DNA from 2 places in the Nocardioides sp. NPDC054178 genome. Region 2 is predicted to be linked to the other one. Evidence: riboswitches for the same ligand, from Rfam matches in the RefSeq annotation. Region 2 holds a riboswitch; the other holds the start of a gene.
The links. Region 2 has a riboswitch for cobalamin ahead of ACZ6WN_RS23950 (ABC transporter substrate-binding protein). Riboswitches for the same ligand answer to the same signal wherever they lie in the genome.
Positions count from the first base shown of each region.

Region 1 (3,396 bases), 260 kb from region 2:
TTGAACATCGCGTAGCCCGCGGTGGTCATGAAGGCAGGCACGGTGCCCTCGTCCTGCAGTGCCTTGCGCTCGGCGGAGAGCGCCTCCCAGCTGTTGCTGCTCGTCAGGCTGTCATCCATTAGAAGCTGAACTCCGTCTCGCCGATGTTGCGGTTGTATTCGTTGCCGGTGACCTGGAAGAAGTCGTGGAACTGGGTGCCGTTGATGCCGTTGTAGAACCACTCGGCGATCGGGTTGGCCTCGACGCCGAACAGCGGCTCCATCCGCATGTTCTCCAGCGTCATGTCGACCCGCGACTTCACGAACGCCTCCAGGTCGGCCTGGTCGATGCCGGCGATCGGCCCGTCGGCGAAGAGCATCTCCACGATCCGAGCCTCGTGCGCGTAGAGGTGCTCGGCCACGTCGCGGACGCGGGCGAACAGGTCGTCGCGCTCGGCCTCGAACTTGTCGGCCGGGACGGTCGCGGCGTACTCCTCCAGGGTGGTGTTGAACAGCCAGGCGCCGCCGGTGGCGTGCAGGTTCTCGTCGCGGGCGGAGAAGTTGATGCCGCTGATCACGTTCTGCAGCAGGTTCTTCCCGCCGGACTGGAAGTGCTTGAGGAAGGCGAAGTTGGAGTAGAGGACGCAGTTCTCCATCAGCGTGAAGACGCTCAGCGCGTAGAGCAGGTCCTCGTCGGCGATGGCGTCCCACACGAAGGCGATCCGCTCGGCCAGCACCGGGTCGTTCTTGTAGGAGTCGTAGAACTCCTCGGTGTCGATCATCAGCGTCTTGTTGAGCTTCGCGTAGAACGGCGCGTGCATGTTCAGCTCGGCGAACGAGAAGGCGTTGGTCATCATCTGGATCTCGGGCCGCGGGAACGCGTGGAAGAGCCGGTCGCCCCACACCTCGCCGCCGAGGATCAGCTCGTAGATGGTGAACAGCTTCAGCGTGGTCTTGACCGCGGCCTGCTCGGCGTCGGTCATGTTGACCAGGAAGTCCTGCTTGTCGTTCTCGACCGGGATCTCCTCGGCGGTCCAGAAGATGCTGCGCTGCTTCTTGGCCAGGTCCTCGGCCATCGGATAGTCGAAGACGTACGCCGACTTCTCGGTGCGGATCGGTAGACCCTCGGTGTCGATCAACTCATCAGCCCTTCTCCCGCGCCCCCGCGGCTCGCTCGGATGTCTCGTGCATCCGTGCCGGGGCAGGAGAGGACGGCGTCGTACGCGCTCGATCCCCTGACCTTCCCTCGAGGTCGCGGACCCCACCATGAGGTGGGCACTGGCAGGTCTTCGGACTCGTGGGCGTCATCGTGCTCGGTCCTAGTGGCCGTCGCTTCCCAGGAGCCGGCTTGCTCCCAGTGCTTCGTGACGGCGGTCGTTCCCACTCACCGCTGCGGGGCAGTCCCGGACTCGCACCGGGTTCCCTCTTGCCTCTCCCACCTCGTCGCCGAGGAGGGAGAACCAGCTGCGAGGACCACTATATGCGGGAATTACACCAATGCAACTTCCTAGATCTAGTGCTTCGCCGTGTCGTGCGGAACATCCCCGTCACCGGCTCGGCGACCCGTGCTAGCCTCGGCGCCGAGTCGAACGCATCCTGATGGATGCCAGGGAACTCCGGTGTGAATCCGGGACTGGCGCGCAGCGGTGAGGGCGACGGCGACGCTAGACAGCCACTGGGGACCGACTCCCTGGGAAGGCAGCGTCGCCGGTTGAACCCGAGTCCGAAAACCTGTCGGCTCAGCTGTTCGTCACGGCCCTCGCGACCAGGGTCCAGAGGACCTGAGAGGCCGACCTGCGTGCTGACGCCGAGCCGTGAGACCCCCACCCTGATTCCACGCACCACCGGAGCCGGGAGGCGACGGGTGCCGTTCGTGCCGCTGGTCGTGGGACTGCTGCTCGCCTCGGCGCTCAGCGCCGTGGTGTCCGTGGCCTTCGGCTCCGAGCGCATCCCTGTCGGCGAGGTCGTCGCGACCGTTCTCGACCGGCTCCGGGGTGAGCCGCCGGGGAGATGGGACGTGATCGTGTGGGAGCTGCGCGTGCCGAGGGCGCTGATGGCGCTCGCGGTCGGGGCGGGCCTGGCCGTCGCCGGCGCCGGCATGCAGACCCTGGTCCGCAACCCGCTCGCCGACCCGTTCCTGCTCGGGATCAGCTCCGGCGCCTCGGTGGGGGCGACGGCCGCCATCACCACCGGCGCGCTGGCCGGCCTCGGCGCCTACGCCGTCTCCGGCGGCGCCCTGGTCGGGGCGGTCGGCTCGGCCATGCTGGTCTGGCTGGTGGCCACCGCGCAGGGCGGGCTGACCCCGATCCGGTTGGTGCTCTCCGGCGTCGTGCTCTCCTCCGGGCTCTCCGCCATCGCCTCGTTCCTGGTGTTCATGAGCGATGACCCGCGCGCCGCGGACTCGGTGATGTTCTGGATGCTCGGCAGCGTCGGCGGAGCCAGCTGGGAGAAGCTGTGGCTGCCGGCGGTCCTCAGCCTCGGCCTCGGTCTCGGGATGCTGGCCCTGCACCGCTGGCTGGACGCGCTCGCCGCCGGCCCCGAGACCGCCGCCGCGCTCGGCGTGAACGTCGCGGCGCTGCGGACGACGCTCTTCGTCGCCCTGGCGGTGCTCGTCGGGGTCCTGGTCGCGGTCAGCGGTGGGATCGGGTTCGTCGGGCTGATCGTGCCGCACGCGGCCCGGCTGCTGGTGGGCGCGCGCCACCGGGTGGTGCTCCCGGTCGCGGCCCTGGGCGGTGGGGTGTTCCTGCTGTGGGTCGACGTGCTCGCCCGGCTGGTGGCGCGCCCGCAGGAGATCCCGTTGGGGGTGGTCACCGGCGTCGTCGGGGCGCCGCTCTTCCTGCTGCTGCTGGGCCGCGGCGGCTACCGCTTCGGCAGCGACCGATGAGTGGCCCCGCGCCCCGGCCGGCGCTGCGGCTGCGTGGGGTCGCCGCGAGGCTGGGCGAGCGCGACGTGCTTCGCGACGTCGACCTGGACGTGCCCGTCGGCACCCGCCTCGGGATCGTGGGTGTGAACGGTGTGGGCAAGTCGACCCTGCTGCGGATCCTCGCCGGGGTGCTGCGACCGAGTGCCGGGCACGCCTACCTCGACGACGACTCCGGCGACCTGCGGGAGACCGCCCGGATCAGCTCGCGCGAACGCGCCCGCCGAGTGGCGTACGTCCCCCAGGAGGAGGTCGCCTCCGCCGAGCTGCTCGTGGGCGAGATGGTCGCGCTGGGCCGGGTGCCCCGCACCCGGCCGTGGTCGCGAGGCGGGCAGCAGGAGCGCGAGATCGTGCGAGCGGCCCTCGACGCCGTCGGCCTGGCCGACCGCATCGACGACCCGTGCGAGCGTCTCTCGGGTGGCGAGCGGCGCCGGGCGGTGATGGCCCGCGGTCTCGCGCAGGACTGTCCGGTGATGCTCCTGGACGAACCCACCAACC
Region 1 covers NZ_JBVJKY010000007.1:41,842-45,237, forward strand. The annotation lists gene ACZ6WN_RS22680 (ribonucleotide reductase N-terminal alpha domain-containing protein) at 1-119, opposite strand, end outside; gene ACZ6WN_RS22685 (ribonucleotide-diphosphate reductase subunit beta) at 119-1,117, opposite strand; cobalamin riboswitch at 1,242-1,459, opposite strand; cobalamin riboswitch at 1,548-1,731, shown strand; gene ACZ6WN_RS22690 (FecCD family ABC transporter permease) at 1,843-2,862, shown strand; gene ACZ6WN_RS22695 (ABC transporter ATP-binding protein) at 2,859-3,396, shown strand, end outside.
Region 1: linked by a shared signal. The riboswitch ahead of ACZ6WN_RS22690 (FecCD family ABC transporter permease) and the one ahead of ACZ6WN_RS23950 (ABC transporter substrate-binding protein) in region 2 are both predicted to bind cobalamin.

Region 2 (3,396 bases):
CCCTGGTCGCGCAGCGTGCGCGCCACGCTCATCAGCCGCTCGACCTCGTTGCCCGAGAGGGCGGCGGTCGGCTCGTCCATGATCAGGACCTTGGCGTCCAGCGAGAGCGCCTTGGCGATCTCGATGAGCTGCTGGTCGGCGATCGAGAGGCCCTCGGTCGGACGGTCGGGCTCGATCGGGACGCCGAGCCTGGCGAAGAGCTCGACGACCTCGGTGCGCATCGCGGCGCGGTCGATCCTGCCCCAGCGGTTGGTCGGCTGGCGTCCCATGAAGATGTTCTCGGTGACCGAGAGGTCGGGGAAGAGGGTGGGCTCCTGGTAGATGACCGCGACCCCGGCCTGCTTGGCGTCGGCGGTGTTGCGGAAGTCGACCTGCTCCCCGGCGAGCAGGTAGTCGCCGGCGTCGCGGCGATAGAGCCCGGCGACGATCTTGACCAGGGTCGACTTCCCGGCTCCGTTCTCGCCCACGAGCGCGTGGATGGATCCGGCCTCGACCCGGAGGCTTCCGGACCGGAGGGCGCGTACGGGGCCGAACGACTTGGCCACGTCCCGCAGCTCCAGTGCGGCGGGTGTGTCCGGCATGGGCAACTCCTCGAATTGAAAGGTTTCAAGCCTGGTTTACGCTAGTGATGGCAATCACATACGTCAACACTCTGAGGCCGCTAATTTGAGCGAGATCCGGACTTTGTCCTCTGACCGCTTCGCCGCCCGCCCACGCCCAGGCGGGAATCCCGCCGCGTCAGACGGCGTTCAGGGCCCCATGCACGCACTCTGGGTATGGGCACATCCGCACGCGTCATCACTCAACGGACGGCTGCGCGAGGTCGGCGTGAACGCGCTCCGCGCGGCCGGCTGGAGCGTCGACGAGATCGACCTCTATCGAGAAGGTTTCAATCCACTTCTGGTGGAGCAGGGCGAGGCCGACGTACGCCGCCACCAGGAGCGGCTGCGGGAGGCCGAGTTGCTGGTCGTGCAGTTCCCGCTGTGGTGGTATTCGGTGCCGGCCATCCTCAAGGGCTGGATCGACCGGGTCTTCGAGTCGGGGTTCGCCTTCGACGTACCGGACCCGGAGACCGGCAAGCCGCTCAAGTACGGCAAGGGCGGCCTGGTCGGCAAGCGCGCACTGACCGTGGTCACCGCCGGTGACCGGGCCGCGACCCTGGGTCCGCGCGGGATCAGCGGAGACATCGAGGACGTCCTGTGGCCGCTGCTGCACGGCACGTTCTGGTACACCGGGATGGACCCGCTCCGCCCGCACCTGATCACCGACACCGACACCATCGACGCCCAGGTCATGGCGCGGATCGAGGCCGACCTGAGCGTACGTCTCGAGGGTGTGATGACGGAGCCGCGGATCGGCTACCGGCCGATGGCCGAGGAGCACTACGACCACACGATCCGGCTCCACGACTCGGTCGCGCCCGGGGAGGACGGGCTGAGCGCCCATCGCGAGGGCTGAGGTCGTGGCCTGCCGGGGCGGGGTCGCCTGCTACGGTCGTGTGGCCAGCCGCTCGGGACCCGGTCCCGGCACGGGAACCCGGTGAGAGTCCGGGACTGACGCGCAGCGGTGTGGGTGACGGACGGGACACTGTGCCACTGGGCCCTCGGGTCTGGGAAGGCGTCTCGCGCCGGTCGATCCCGAGTCCGAAGACCTGCTGGCCCTGCAGCAGACCGCTGCCGGTCAGCACGGGCGACGCGCACCAGCCCGCGACCCGCTCGAGGACCGACGTGCACCCCTCCCGCACCATCCGACCGACCCTGGCCCGTACGTTCACCGCGAGCACCATCCTGGTGCTCGGCTCCGCGCTGGCCGGCTGCGCCACCGACCAGCGCTCCGGCGCACCGCAGGCGGCCGCAGACGCGGCCGGCTTTCCGCTCACCCTGACCAACTGCGGCCGTGAGCTGACCCTCGAGGCGCCGCCCGAGCGCGTCGTCTCGCTCAACCAGGGCACCACCGAGATCCTGCTCTCGCTCGGCCTCGCCGACTCGATGGCCGGCACCGCGAGCTGGACCGACCCGGTGCTCGACACGCTCGCCGCCGACAACGAGGACGTGCCCCGGCTCGCCGAGAACGCGCCGTCCTACGAGCGCGTCCTGGAGGCCGAGCCCGACTTCGTGACGGCCTCCTTCGCCAGCACGCTGGGTGAGGGCGGGGTGACCACGCCCGAGGACCTGGAGAAGCTCGGCGTGGGCTCCTACCTCTCCCCCGCCGAGTGCCTCAAGGACAACGAGGGCGACGACGACGGCACCCGCCACGATACCCTCGAGATCGACACGATCCTCCAGGAGATCACCGACCTGGCGCGGATCTTCGGCGTCCCCGAGCGCGGCGAGGAGCTCGTCGCCGACCTGTCTCGGCGCCTGGAGGCCGCCGAGAGCCAGGCGCCCGAAGGCGAGGTGAGCGCGATGTACTGGTTCGCCAACTCCGAGTCTCCCTACCTGGCCGGCTGCTGCGGCGGCCCGGGGATCATCGGCCGCACCCTCGGCATCGAGAACGTCTTCGACGACACCACCGACGAGTGGCCGCAGATCAACTGGGAGACCGTCGCCGAGCGCAACCCCGACGTCATCGTCCTCGGCGACCTGACCCGCAAGAGCCAGACCGCCGAGACCGCCCGCGCCAAGATCGACTACCTGAGGAGCAACCCGGTCACCGCCCGGATGGACGCGGTCCGCAACGGCCGCTTCGTGACCCTCTCCGGTGCCGAGCTCAACCCCTCCATCCGCACCGTCTACGCGGTGGAGAGCACCGCCGACCAGCTCGCCGACCTCGGCCTCCGCTGATGTCGGTACGCCCCGAGCCGAGGCGTCACCCCCGTCGGCCGAAGCGTCACCCCGGTCGGCCGAATTGGCAGGGCGGTGACGCCTCGGGCGACGTAGGTGACGCTTCGGCCGACCTGGGTGACGGCTCGGCCGACCTGAGTGACGGCTCGGCCGATGTACGTGACGGCTCGACCGACCTGGGTGACGCCTCGCCCGACCTGGGTGACGGCTCGACCGACCTAGGTGACGGCTCGGCCGACCTAGGTGACGGCTCGACCGACCTAGGTGACGGCTCGACCGACGTAGGCGACGGCTCGACCGACGCGGGTGACGGCTCGGCGATCAGGATCACCGGCCTCCTGCTGGTCCTGGCTCCGCTGCTCGTGCTGGCGTCCGTCGCCGGGGCGATCACCGTCGGACCCTCGGACCTGGGGGTCGGCGACGTCTACGGCGTGGTCGCCGACCGGGTGGGCCTGGGCTCCTCCGACCTCACGCTGCTCCAGCAGAGCATCGTGTGGGACCTGCGGCTGCCGCGTACGTTGCTGGCCGGGATCTGTGGGGCGGGGCTGGCCATCTGCGGGGTGATCCTGCAGTCGCTGCTGCGCAACCCGCTCGCCGACCCGTTCGTGCTCGG
Region 2 covers NZ_JBVJKY010000007.1:303,091-306,486, reverse strand. The annotation lists gene ACZ6WN_RS23960 (sugar ABC transporter ATP-binding protein) at 1-581, opposite strand, end outside; gene ACZ6WN_RS23955 (NAD(P)H-dependent oxidoreductase) at 760-1,458, shown strand; cobalamin riboswitch at 1,487-1,673, shown strand; gene ACZ6WN_RS23950 (ABC transporter substrate-binding protein) at 1,728-2,783, shown strand; gene ACZ6WN_RS23945 (FecCD family ABC transporter permease) at 2,783-3,396, shown strand, end outside.